Regions from separate parts of the Pediococcus sp. EKM201D genome, predicted to be linked through region 1. Evidence: riboswitches for the same ligand, from Rfam matches in the RefSeq annotation. Region 1 holds a riboswitch; the other holds the start of a gene.
The links. Region 1 has a riboswitch for thiamine pyrophosphate ahead of HFC68_RS07240 (thiamine-binding protein). Riboswitches for the same ligand answer to the same signal wherever they lie in the genome.
Positions count from the first base shown of each region.

Region 2: linked by a shared signal. The riboswitch ahead of thiM (hydroxyethylthiazole kinase) and the one ahead of HFC68_RS07240 (thiamine-binding protein) in region 1 are both predicted to bind thiamine pyrophosphate.

Region 1 is NZ_JAALFK010000004.1:154,910-162,127, forward strand. It holds gene HFC68_RS07215 (MFS transporter) at 1-631, opposite strand, end outside; gene HFC68_RS07220 (Fur family transcriptional regulator) at 788-1,231, shown strand; gene pta (phosphate acetyltransferase) at 1,266-2,237, opposite strand; gene HFC68_RS07230 (acetate/propionate family kinase) at 2,241-3,440, opposite strand; gene nagB (glucosamine-6-phosphate deaminase) at 3,743-4,453, opposite strand; TPP riboswitch at 4,581-4,692, shown strand; gene HFC68_RS07240 (thiamine-binding protein) at 4,786-5,082, shown strand; gene HFC68_RS07245 (ABC transporter permease) at 5,054-5,827, shown strand; gene HFC68_RS07250 (ABC transporter substrate-binding protein) at 5,814-6,824, shown strand; gene HFC68_RS07255 (ABC transporter ATP-binding protein) at 6,845-7,218, shown strand, end outside.
Region 2 is NZ_JAALFK010000006.1:51,472-58,689, reverse strand. It holds gene asnS (asparagine--tRNA ligase) at 1-1,068, shown strand, start outside; gene HFC68_RS08425 (MarC family protein) at 1,133-1,756, opposite strand; gene HFC68_RS08420 (hypothetical protein) at 2,222-2,710, shown strand; gene HFC68_RS08415 (DUF916 and DUF3324 domain-containing protein) at 2,768-3,739, shown strand; gene HFC68_RS08410 (CsbD family protein) at 3,784-3,999, opposite strand; TPP riboswitch at 4,140-4,245, shown strand; gene thiM (hydroxyethylthiazole kinase) at 4,326-5,123, shown strand; gene thiD (bifunctional hydroxymethylpyrimidine kinase/phosphomethylpyrimidine kinase) at 5,127-5,942, shown strand; gene thiE (thiamine phosphate synthase) at 5,939-6,589, shown strand; gene tenA (thiaminase II) at 6,601-7,218, shown strand, end outside.

The DNA of each region.
Region 1 (7,218 bases):
CACTCGAAAGAACTACGTTTACCCGTTCAATATTATATGTACTGATTTCTAAATCGATTTTAATACTTGACGCATTGTGGTAAATGATCAGACTTAAAACAATTAAGAAAATATTGATTAATTGCCAGTTTCCCAATAAAAAGGATATTCCGGTTAGAAATAAGGCTAAAACTAGCGCTACTCCTAACATAACATCTCCCATTTTGGTTAAACCCACATTTTTTTCTGGTAAAATTGTCGCAATTAAACTCGGAAGCATTGGTAATAGAATTCCACACCCCGTGGTTTGAATAATCCGGCCCAGTAATAAAATAGGCATATTAAAAGCTATCCCTACTAATAAAGAACCAATCATAAAAATAGCTAAGGATAACTTTAACAACTGAACGACTGACTTTTTTTGCAACCAAACTGGGCCCAATGGATACATTAAAGCTAACCAAGCCAAAGGTAAAATATTCGTCAGTTGTACGACAACTTCATTATTTCCAAATGCTTCCACAATTTTAGTGACTGCCAATGCGGTTGAAAACTCTCCAATCAGCATCACAATCATTCCTAGAATCAGAATGAAGGCCTCACGATATTCACCTTGCACCAATTGATCAAACTGGTGGCGAATCTTATTCATGTATACGCCCTCCTCAAATAAGCTTAATTATAATTTTATTAATTAAAAAAGGTAAAGTAAAGGCGCAACGAAAACTTTTTTCAAATTCGATTGTGGCACATTGAAACCAAACTTAAAAAGTGTTTCAATTAGTTAATAACACATAGGAGAAATAGGATGATGAAAAAGACTATTGATGAAGCAATTGACCATTTACGTGATAATCATATACGGATTACTCCTCAACGTCGGTTAGTACTGGAATATTTGATTGAAAAAAGAAATCATCCAACTGTGGAAACTATTTTTAAAGCGGTCAACGCCAAAGAACCTAGCTTAAGTTTAGCCACTGTATATAATTCACTTAAACTTCTGGTAGATCAAGGTCTAGTCATTGAATTAACTAGTAGTGAAGATGGAATTCATTACGACTACTATGGCCATCCTCATTTCCACGTAATTTGCGTTAACTGTGGAAAAATCATTGATGTTGATTATCCTGAATACGCATCTGATTTAGCTAAAATCGACCGCATTGCTGCTAAAAAAACTGGATACGACATTATTGCCAATCATATTGAAGTCGAAGGGTATTGCCCTGAATGTGCACAAAAAAAATAGGAGTCGGAAAAATTCCGATTCCTATTTTTATTTTCTAAACTTGAGCTGCGGTAATAATTGCTACTTTATAGACATCTTCTTCACTAGCTCCACGAGATAAATCGGAAACCGGTGCATTAAGTCCTTGCAAGATTGGGCCAATTGCTTCAAAACCGCCTAGACGTTGAGCAATCTTATAACCAATGTTTCCAGATTGAAGTTCAGGGAAGATAAAGACATTCGCATGTCCTGCAATTTCTGAATCTGGAGCCTTACTTGCTCCAACAGCTGGAACAAAGGCTGCATCAAACTGAAGTTCACCATCATATGGGGTCTTTGGATCACGTTCTTGGGCAACCTTAGTAGCTTCGCGAACTTTATCTACCATTGGTCCAGCCGCTGAGCCTTTAGTTGAAAAGCTTAACATTGCAACCTTAGGGTCGATGTCAAATAGGCGAGCAGTTTCTGCACTTTGAATCGCAATTTCAGCCAATGTTTCTGCATCGGGATCAATATTAATAGCTGCATCCCCAAAGACATAGCGTTCATTTTCGCGTTGCATGATAAATGCTCCACTAATTCGACGCATTCCTGGTTTAGTCTTGATAATTTGAAGAGCGGGGCGAACTGTATCACCAGTAGCATGAACTGCTCCAGATACCATGGCATCCGCCTTGCCTAAGTAAACTAGCATAGTTCCGAAGTAATTTACATCTTTGAGCATTTCGATAACCTGTTCTTCGGTATTTTTACCCTTACGACGTTCAACTAACTTATCAATCATTTCCTTTTGATCGGCTTCCGGATATTGGCTCGGATCAATAATTTGCACATTTTCAAGGTTTAATCCATGCTTTTCAGCAGTAGCTTTAATATCAGCTTCCACTCCGAGTAAGATTGATTGAACTAAGCCATCATCAGCTAGTCGAATAGCGGCAGCTAAAACTCGAACATCTTCACCTTCGGGAAATACAACTGTTCTATTTTGGCCCTTAATTTTTGACTTCAAACCTTCAAATAAATCCATGAGTTAGTCCCCCATTTTTTTAAACTTTTCAACATCGCGAGCAATCGCCAATTCTTCATCAGTTGGAATTACCATGACTTGGACAGCCGAGTCTTCCGCACTAATGAAACGTTCTCCACGTTTTTCATTAAGCGCTTGGTCAAGTTTAACATTGAAAATTCCTAATTTAGAAGTAATTTTTTCACGCATTGGAACACTATTTTCACCAATTCCTGCTGTAAATACAATTCCATCTAAACCACCCATTTCAGTTGCATAGGAACCAATGTATTTCACAATATTATTAACAAAAATATCGATGGCCATTTGTGCACGATGTTCACCTTTTTCAGCGGCATCAATTATATCACGCAAATCAGGTGACATTCCTGATAGTCCTAGCAAACCAGACTTCTTATTCAAAATAGTTAAGATGTCTTCCGGATTAGTAATATTAAGTTTTTGCATTAAGTAAACTACTAAAGAGGCATCAATATCACCAGAACGGGTTGCCATAGTAATCCCTGCTAGAGGTGTAAAGCCCATTGATGTATCAAATGATTTTCCATCCTTGATAGCTGTAATTGAACTACCAGCCCCTAAATGTAAGGTGATTATTTTTAGTTCTTCTAATGGCTTGCCCATCATCTTAGCCGCACGACCTGCTACATATTGATGACTAGTACCATGAGCACCGTATTTACGAGCCCCATATTTTTCATAGTATTCATAAGGAATACTGTAAAGATAATTTTTTTCAGGTAACGTTTCATGGAAAGATGTATCAAAAACTGCCACACTAGTGATATCTGGTAAAACCTTCTTGAAAGCACGGATTCCTGTAGCGTTAGCTGGATTATGCAAAGGCGCATATTCTTTTAAGTCTTCGATTTGCTTTAAGACTTTGTCATCAATTAAAGCAGAATCTTGGAAAATTTCTCCACCCGCAACTACTCGGTGTCCTACACCGGTAATTTCACTGTAATCTTTAATAATATCTAATTTTAATAGCTCTTTTAAGAGTAAATTAACTGCTTCTTCATGATTTTTAATTGGTTGGTCAATTTCAACTTTTTTACCATCAGTGGTCTTAATCGTGAAGTTTGATCCTGGAATACCGATCCGATCGACAGTTCCTGATGAAATAACCTTTTCTTCCGGCATTTCAAATAATTTAAACTTAAGGGTTGAGCTTCCCGCATTGATTGCAATTGTCTTTTCCAACTTAAATAGCTCCTTCTCTCATAATAATAGCTTATTGTAACGTATTATCCGTTTGTAAGCTTGTAAAATTCATCGTTAGAATTTTTAAATATTATTATTTATTGATATTTCAATGTATTTTGGTTTTAAAATGTCGTAAAAACTTTTTTTAAGCGTGACGTTTTAGCTTCAAGTATCCCACCAACATACTATTTCATAATATCTCTTTGCGTAAACGTTTTCAACTATCAACAAATTTTACATTTTGACTGCAATAAAAAAAGCCTAACACAAAGACTTTATGTTAGGCTGAATATTTTAAATTATTTGTTTGAAAGCTTGCTAGCAGCTGCTTCATCAATAATAACAGTAACGTTATCATGGTTTTGAAGAACACTAGCTGGTAAGTCAGTTGTGACAGGACCTTCGATCATACCTTTGATTGCATCAGCTTTGTCTTCGCCGTAAGCTTCGATCAAAATATGCTTACTCTTCATAATTGAAGCAAGTCCCATTGAAATAGCATAACGTGGAACGTCTTCTTCATGTTCGAAGAAACGAGCGTTAGCATCAATTGTTGATTGAGTTAGTGACACTTTGTGAGTTGTACTGTCTGCAGGTGTACCTGGTTCGTTAAAACCAATGTGACCATTACGTCCGATACCAAGGATTTGTAAATCAATTGGGTTATCTTCGATAATTTGGTCATAGTGCTTGGCTTCGGCTTCAAGATCTGCTGCACGACCATTTGGTAAGTATGAGTGCTTGAATGGTTTAGCATTGAAGAGGTTTTCGTGCATAAAGTAATCATAACTTTGGTCACTATCTTCTGGCAAACCAACATATTCATCTAAATTGATTGAGATTGAGTCCGTAAAATCTAGATCACTCTTAATAATTTCTTGATAAGTGGTAATCGGTGTACTACCAGTAGCTAACCCAAATGTTGTTGCTCCATTTTTCTTTGCATCAGCAAATAGTTTGTATCCTTCTTTTCCGCCTTCTACGTTATCTTTAACAATAATAACCTTCATGATCAAATCTCCTTTTTCGTTTTTGGTATAGTCCAATTATAAAATGGTCTAAACCAAAATGCAAGGATTTATCCTAAAAAATTAAAAATAACTTTCTCTTTACTTATTTAGAATTTAAGATATACTGATTTTGTAACAGGGGTGCTGGGCTTTACCTGGCTGAGATTAAAACTAAATGGTTTTTGACCCTCGAACCTGATATGGATAATGCCAGCGCAGGAAGACTCAATTGTAATATTAGAATGATTATTTTCTAACACAAGATGCAGTGAAGCTGGCTTTTTAAGCCGGCTTTTTTTGTACCTAAATTTTAAAAATGGAGGAATTTATTTATGAACACAAGTGTCGCAATTCAAGTCCTTCCTATAATGGAAGACGAAAAGAAGCTAGTCGCCGCCGTCGACCAAGCTATCAAATATATAAAATCTACCGGTGTTAATTATCAAGTAGGTGCTTTTGAAACCACCCTTGAGGGCGACTATGATCAATTGATGGAAATCGTTAAGAATATTACTAAAATAACTGCTGACGCTGGCGCTCCGCAAGTAATGTCTTATGTAAAGATTAATTACAAACCAGAAGGACAGGTTCTTGGCATTCATGAAAAAACTGACAAATACCAGCATTAATTTTCTACCTATCGTAGCTGTTTTATTAATCTTAGCCATTTGGCAAGCAATTAGTTTCTTCCAGATTATCCCTGAATTCCTGTTACCATCCCCACTTTCGGTTTTAGAAGTTTTTAAAAGTGACTATTCCGCCTTATTTTCAAACTCATTAGTTACTCTGATCGAAGCATTTTGGGGACTATGCTTTGGAGTGCTTTTAGGAGTTGGATTAGCCTTAATCATGGATTTATTTCATCCCATTTATAAAGCGCTTTACCCGTTGCTAGTGATTACTCAAACCATCCCCACCGTCGCGATTGCACCTTTATTAATCCTTTGGTTCGGTTATGGCATTTTGCCAAAAGTAGTTTTAGTAGTCGCTACTACTTTCTTTCCGATTGCAGTCGGCATGCTAGATGCTTTTCGTTCAACTGATAAAGATCTCATTACCTTGATGCGTACTTTAGGGGCTAATACACCTAAAATTTATTTTTACATCAAGTTTCCCGATGCAATTGATTCACTTTTTGCTAGCTTAAAAATTTCCGTTTCATATTCATTAGTAGGCGCCGTAGTTTCAGAATGGGTCGGCGGTTTCAATGGTTTAGGGGTTTACATGACCCGTGTCATGAAGGCCTATGCTTACGACAAAATGTTTGCGGTAATCTTTTTAATTTCAATTTTAAGTTTGGCCTTAATTTTACTTGTTAACTGGATTCAGTATCTTATTACCCCATGGAGGAGAACTAATCATGCTCAAGCATAAAAAATTTTTTAGTCTAATCGTCCTTTTACCTATTTTTACGCTATTACTCACTGCCTGTGGAAAATCAAATTCAGCGGCTAAAACTCAAACCATTACGGTTGCCTTAGATTGGACGCCCAATACTAACCATACAGGCCTCTATGTTGCCCAAGAAAAAGGCTACTTCAAAAAACATCATCTAAAAGTAAAGTTTGTTCAGCCTTCTAAAGATAGTGCCGAACAAATCGTAGCTAGTGGCAAAGCTCAAATTGGGATTTCTGGTCAAGATTCCTTAGCTAGTGCAATTGGCAAAAAGAATCCCCTTCCCCTCACTGCCATGGGAGCAATTCTTCAACATAATACTTCAGGAATTATGTCGCGTAAGGCTGATGGAATCACTAGCCCTAAAAAAATGCAAGGCTATCGCTATGCAACCTGGAATACTCCTACAGAACTAGCAACCATCAAACAAGTGGTTAAAGATGATGGTGGTGATTTTTCTAAGGTAAAAACGGTCCCTAACAATATTACTGATGAAGTCGCTGGTCTCAAATCCAAGGCTGCTGATGCAATCTGGATTTTCTACGGCTGGGCAGGTATTAACGCCGAGATTAAAAACTATCCAGTTAATTACTTTAGTTTTAGATCTATTAATCCTGTGTTTGATTACTACACCCCGCTCATTATTGGGAACAATAGTTTCTTGAAGCAAAATCCAAAGGCTGCTAAAGCATTCATGGCTGCAGCCACCGAAGGTTATCAATATGCCACTAAAAATCCTAAAGCTTCTGCTGATTTATTAATGAAGGCCGTTCCAGAACTTAAGAGTAATCAGAAGTTAATTTACAAGAGTCAAAATTACTTATCTAAATACTACTTAACTAAAGACGGCCAATTTGGAAAAATTGACGCTATGCGCTGGAATAACTTTTACAAGTGGCTTAATGATCATAAACTTGTTGAACAAAAACTCGCTAAAAATCAAGGCTTCACTAATCAATACTTACCAAAACAGTAACTTATCGAGGAATAATTACAATGACAGAATTACTTGTACAACATATTAACCAAAGTTTCGGTGACAAGGAAATTCTCCATGATGTTTCTTTATCAGTAAAACCAAACGAAATTGTATCAATTCTCGGGGTCAGTGGGATTGGTAAAACCACCCTATTTAACATCATAGCTGGTATTAATCAACCCAAGTCTGGCAATATCGTCTTTAACGATGAAGATATTACCGGACAAGCTGGGCACCTAGGCTACATGCTGCAAAAAGACTTGCTCCTCCCCTTTCGAACGATTATGAATAATGTAATCTTGCCTGATTTAGTCAAAGGGGTTAAAAAAAGCGCAGCCACTGCCCGTGCCGAACCACTTTTTGAATTTTTTGGCTTAACGGGTTATGAAAA
Region 2 (7,218 bases), on a different contig from region 1:
CAAAAGAAGGAACATACTCCTGAATTCTTGCGGGAACAAGCTCATTTACGTCCTCGGACAAATACTTTCTATGCTGTTTTCCGGATTCGTTCATTGGTTTCTTTTGCTGTTCATCAATTCTTACAAAGCAACAACTTTGTTTACGTTAACACACCGATCATCACCAGCAGTGATACTGAAGGTGCCGGTGAAATGTTCAAGGTAACAACGCTAGATTTGAACAACTTACCTAAGAACGAAGCTGGGGAAGTAGATTCAAGCAAGGACTTCTTCAAACAACCTACCAACTTAACTGTTAGTGGACAATTGAATGCAGAAGCTTTTGCTTTGGCTTTTAGAAATGTTTATACATTCGGCCCAGCTTTTAGAGCTGAAAACTCACATACTACGCGTCATGCTTCAGAATTCTGGATGATTGAACCAGAAATGGCCTTTGCTAACCTTCAAGATATTATGAATACTTCTGAAGATTTGTTGAAGTATGTAGTTAACTATCTTTTGGGAAATGCTAAGGAAGAATTGGAATTCTTGAACGGTGCCGTTGATCCAGAATTAAAAGCTCGTTTGGAAGCTACTAAGGATGCTGACTTTGCCCGAGTTTCATACACAGAAGCCATCGACATCTTAATGAATGCCGACCAAGAGTTTGAAAACCCAGTCGAATGGGGCATTGATTTACAAACTGAACACGAAAGATACTTAAGTGAAAAGGTATATCAAAAACCCGTCTTTATCACGGATTATCCTAAGGACATTAAGGCCTTCTACATGCGTGAAAATGAAGACCACAAGACTGTAGCTGCAGTTGACCTTTTGGTTCCTGGTATCGGTGAATTAATCGGTGGTAGTCAACGTGAAGAACGTCTCGACAAGATCAACGAAAAGATTGCCGAATTCCATCTCGATCCTAAGGAATACGAATGGTACGCTGAACTAAGAAAATACGGTGAAACTGAACATTCTGGTTTCGGAATTGGATTCGAAAGATTACTTATGTACGTAACTGGAATCGAAAACATCCGCGATGTAATCCCATTCCCTCGTACACCAGGAAATGCTAGTTTCTAATTTAATCGTTAAAATAAAAAGCACCCAATCACAGATTGGATGCTTTTTTATTTGAAAAATTTTCCTACCAATGAAACGCCACCTGCACCCCCATAATTAACATCCGCACCCCAATTGTTGCCAGAATCAATCCCATCAACTTCGTAATCACGTTCACAATGTTATTACCCAATTTAGCCATAATTTGTTCCCCGTAGATAAAAATGAAATAAGTAATGACCGATAGAACGACAAAAGCACTAATCACGATGAAGGGATTGGTACTACTCGACAAGTTCATAGTAGTGGCGATGGTTCCAGGACCAGCCAGCACCGGCATAGCCAGTGGAGAAATCGCTACGTCAGTATTGTTACTGTTGACGGAATCTTTAACCGATTGTTTGGGATCATGCTGAATAGGGGACACGTTCCCTTGAATCATGTGATAACCAATCAAACCTAGGATGATTCCACCCATGATCCGCAAAGCCGAAAGATTAATACCAAAGATACTGAAAATGTAATTACCTAATAATGCAAAAAGTGCCACAATCACGGTCGCGACGATGAAGGCTAAGCGCGCAATGGCATTGACCTCTTTTCTACTATTATCAGCAGTCAAACTCACAAACATGGGTAAGTTAGCAAAAGGGTTCATAATTGCGAAAAAGGCGGTAAATGATAGCAAAAAAGCTTGAACTAAATTCATAGTGCACCTCCATTAATTAAGTTAAATTAGCTTAACTTAATTATATGGGGGAACGATTTAAAACCCAATTAATATGGCTGGTTAAGAGGGGAAAATCGGTCTTTAAAAGCGAATCTCCAAAAATACCCGATTTTTGAAAAAAGAGCTTGTATTTAGCTAAACGTGTATAATATAATGCTTATAAAGATAGATAGCATTAGCCAGCACTTATCTATCTTTATGCGTTTTTATACATGCTGAATGCTGGGATTCAGTGTGTCAACATCCCTAAAGACACCCATAATTACGAATTATAGTATTAATCCAAAATAGAGGAGGCTAAAAATTTTACATAAAAATAAGACTTTTATATATTATGAAAATATTCACAATATATAAATAAGAGTCATTAGTAAGATCTGAATTATTGATGATTAGATTAGTTGTAGTATCGGGGAAGCAGATTAAAAAAGGGGTATTAATAAAATGAAGAAAATTATTTTAAGTGCAATGTTATGTGGTGGTATGTTATTAGGTGTTGCCAACAGTGGCGTAGCTCATGCAGCTGATAAGCTAACCGGGAATACAACCGCAACTGCTACAGTTACTAAAGGTGATGTCACGTTAGACATTGATTCTACAATCAATTTTGATCCACAACCTTTAAGTGGGGATGTAAACTTTGGTTCTCAAGATGTTAACTATAAAGTTACAGATTATTCTGGAGATACTAAAGGATACCAACTATCTGCTAAATTAGGTGACACAGATGCAACTCGTACGGTAAAAATTGGTGACACGACACTTTCTGATGCTGCAGCCGTAGTAGCATCTAAAGATTCTAATATCGTCGGGGAAAACGCTGATAAATTATCTGTAAGCCTTGAATATAATGGAATAAAAGAAGTAAAGGATTATAGCACTGCTATTCAATGGAATTTAACTAAGACTCAAACAGAACAAATTACAGAATAGCACCATTATTCCGAGGAGAGACTTAGTTCTCTCTTCTTTTTTTGAAAAGAGATCGATATGAAAAAAATATTCACGTTGGTATTTATATTTGTAATCAGCATTCTAACTGCGACGAATGTACATGCTGATCATAAACTTGCTAGTTATTCAGTGACACCCATTTTTTCGGAACATCAGACGGATGGAGCCGATAGCTATTTTGACATCAGATGGCCACCAGCTAGTAAGGAATCATTTGGTATTAAAATCACAAATAATACTAAAAAGACCAAGCAATTTGAAATTGAAGTGAACAAAGCTCGGACTAATCGTAACGGTATTGTTGACTATTCTGATCGTACTCCGGAAAAAGCTAATACGGTTTACAAATTAACTCAAATGATTAGGTTGCCTAAAGAAGTCGAAGTTGCTCCCAACAGTAGCCAAATTATTCATGGCAGCATTAGTTTTCCAGCTAAAGATTTCAATGGAATTTTGATGGCTGGATTACATTTTACGGAGAAAACGACAACAGCAAAGAAAAATACAGTTTCTAACACGATTGCTTATAACATTCCGTTCGTAATCCGCGGAAATCATGACCAACGTCCCACACCACGGTTATCCCTAGATCAATTGAAGATGACTAAACCTAACTTGAGTACTTACGAATTAGATGCAAAGCTGACCAACCATCATCAAAATTTACTTAAGAGTGTCAAAACGGTTTCGTCCATCAAAAATATGGATAATAAAACCCTCAAAAAGGAAACTAAGCGGATTGACATTACGCCCGAAACAACTTTTGAGAATCCTATCCAAGTACCTAAAAATATAAAAGCAGGTCAATACAAGCTTGTTTTGACCATGCAACATGGAAAAGATCATTGGAAATTTGAAAAGAACTTCAAGATTAAGCCAGCTGATTTGAAGGTCGCTAAGCGCCATCAGATTCAAAATCATTCGGCCTTATTCATCGGACTGGCGGTAATTGCGCTCATCGTAATTGGCGTTGGCTGGATTATATTCAAGAAGCTAAAACGAAAATAGTTTTTTAACCCAAAAGAAGGCTCGCCGTTAAGCGAACCTTCTTTTTATTTGTCGTCTTTATGCATTTTATCTTTGAGTTCTTCCATGGCGCCTTCAGCTGATTCCTTGACGTCTTTAAGCTTATCTTTGACTTTACCAGTCATATTTTGAGCTTTACCTTTAGTTTCTTCTTTTTTGTCGCCAGTTACTTTGCCGGCACCTTCACGAACTTTACCTGTAACTCTATCTTTAGTATTTTCCAATCTTTCGTTATCAGACATAAAACAATACCTCCTAAAAGTTAAGTTTTTTGGTTCATCTCCATTGTAGCAAGTCCACCATCTAAAGTAGTAATGATATGCTCAACTTGAGTCGATGGACAAAAAGTTGTATCATGAAACCGAATTCAAAATTTAATAAATATCTGCACTAGGGGTGTTCTTAGAAGAACTGAGATACGCTTGTTCAGCGTGATCCCTTTGAACCTGTAAGTTAGTACTTGCGAAGGAAAGTGTTTAATTGTTGAAACCAAAACCATCCTTCTGTCTACAAAAGGGTGGTTTTTTCGACATTAAGGGCAGTGATAGATATTGGTAAGGAGCTTATTATGAACCTTCAAGATATTGCCAAAATCCGGGAAGTTAATCCGGTAGTAGTTAATTATGCTAATTTTGTTACCCCATTTTTGGTGGCGAATGGCTTAAATGCGGTGGGAGCTTCTCCCATCATGAGTGATGAAGTCAGTGAAGCGGAGGAACTCGTCCAACTCGCATCGGCCGTGGTGATTAATGCGGGCGCTTCTCGTAAAGAGAGCTGGCCACTGATGAATAAGCTGTGTGAAGCAGCTAATCAATATCAAAAACCACTCGTCTTAGATCCCGTCGCAGTCGGTGCCACCCAGTACCGCAAAGCCCTCAATTTGATGTTACTAGAAAAATATCATTTCGATGTGATTCGTGGAAATATCGGAGAAATCGCCGTTTTAGCCGGTATCGATTGGCAAACGCGCGGTATCGACGCTGGAAATGGGACCGGCGACATGAGCGCAGTTGTCCAAGCTTGTGCCCAGAAATTTAACAACGTGGTGATTGCTAGTGGTGAAGTCGATTATATCAGCGACGGTCAACAAGTGATCACGGTGCACAATAACACTAAGTTGTTACCAGCCATCGTGGGCTCCGGCGATTTATTGTCCAGTATCGTAGGAGCGTTCAGCGCCGTAGCTGAAAATACTTTAGATGCTGCTGTTACCGCTAGTTTGGTTCTCTCGTGTGCGGGAGAACGCGCAGCGGCACAACTCGATCAACAAAATCGACCAGGCAGTTTTTTGTCCTATCTTTTAGACGAATTAGCTAATATCACCCCTGAACAAGTTCAAGACCTTATGAAAATTGGAGAAGCATAAATCATGAAAAGTAAATTAGTACCTCAAGTTTTAACCATCGCCGGCACCGATAGTGGTGGGGGCGCCGGCATTCAAGCCGATATGAAGACGATGCAGGAGCGTCACGTTTTTTCGACCTGTGTGGTGGTGGCCGTTACCGCTCAAAACACGTTAGGCGTGCTCGATGTAGAAGTTATGCCCAAACGAATGATTGACCAACAATTTAAAGCTTTGGCGGAAGATCTAGATATCAAGGTAGCCAAGACTGGCATGCTTGCTAACACCGCGGTGGTGAACGCCGTGGTGGAAAACTATCAAAAATACGACTTTGGGCCACTCGTCGTCGATCCCGTCATGATTGCTAAAGGGGGCGCAAAGCTCCTGAGTGATGATGCGATTGATGCCGTGCGTACCCAACTCGCACCGCTGGCTTACTTAATCACCCCCAACTTACCGGAAGCAGAAAAATTAGCTGGGATGGAAATCAAAAATAATGCCGATGTGAAAGAGGCCGCTCGTCGCCTGCAACAACTCGGGGTTAAAAACGTCTTAATTAAGGGCGGTCATTTTAGTGATCAACCTGAAAGTCGAGATTACGTCCTATTTGAAAATGGCGAAGAAATGGAATTGACGGGACCCCGTTTTGAAACGAATAACACCCATGGCACAGGCGACACGATTTCTTCCGTGATTGTTGCCGAACTAGCCAAGGGAGCATCTTTGAAAGCAGCCTTGTGCACCGGTAAAGCATTTATCAATGCGGCGATTAGTGATGGGATTCAAGTTGGCCATGGACATGGTCCCTTGAACCATTGGGCTTATGGCGAGGAAGAACAATGAAATTCAATTCAGATATGTTAAAAATTTATTTTGTGGCCGGCACCCAAGATGTTGCTAATAAGGCGGACTTCTTACCTAAAGTGGAAGAAATCTTACAAGCTGGAGCAACGGCCTTTCAACTACGGGAAAAGGGTTATAACAGTATCGATAATCCAGCTGAATTAACCGAACTGGCTGAAAAATGCCATCAGTTAACCCAAAAGTATCACGTACCGTTGTTCATTGATGATGACGTGGACTTAGCTTTAGCCATTCATGCTGAAGGCATTCACGTGGGTCAAAAAGATGAAAAAATTGAGTCAGTTTTAAAACGGGTTCAGGGTTCGATGATTGTCGGGTTATCTTGTAATACTGAAGTGCAAGTCAAACAGGCTAACCAACTCGATGGAATTGATTATCTGGGAACCGGGACGGTCTTTGAAACGACCTCTAAAGCCGACGCGGGAGCCGCACTCGGTGTAGCCCAACTCCAAGAACTCGTCGAACTGAGTCGCTATCCAATCGTCGCCATCGGGGGTATCACGCTTGATAATCTCCCCCAGACGATGGCTACGGGAGTCAAAGGCTTTGCGGCCATTAGTATGTTTACGCAGATGACGGCAGTGCCCACCCAAATGCAAAAAATTAAAGCGATCGTTAAGGGATGAGGAGGAAAGTTATGTTTTCAGCACGTTTAAAAGCAATTGCTCAACCAGTCCTCGCCGACATTGAAAATCATCCATTCGTGCGAGGGATTCAAGCGGGGGCCGTTCCGGCAGCGGCCTTAATGGTCTACGTTGAACAGGATACCTGTTTTTTAGATGCCTTCGCTAAAGTCTATGCGGGCGCCCTTTCCAAATGTACTACTAAAGACCAGATGCGCTTTTTTGAGGAACAGATTCGCTACACTTTAAATGACGAAGCTGGTGCGCATCAAATCCTATGTGACATCGCTGGTCAAAAGCTCAGCGACCATCAACATGCCGAACAGCGACCAATTACCTACCTATATAATGAGCATCTTTTTAACGCTTTACGAACGGGAGATTTAATCGACTTAATTGCGGCAATGTTACCTTGTCCTTGGACGTATACTGAAATTAGTCAGCAAATTGTGGACGGAGCAGCACCAGATAATCCCTTCTTACCCTGGATTGAATTTTATCAACCCCAACCAGGCCAAATTGATGACAGCATGGTAAAAACTTTATTTGGTATGGTTGACGAATTAGCAATAGGTCTCAGTGAGGAACGCCAACATGAAATCGAACAACGTTTCTTGCGAAGTTGCGAATTA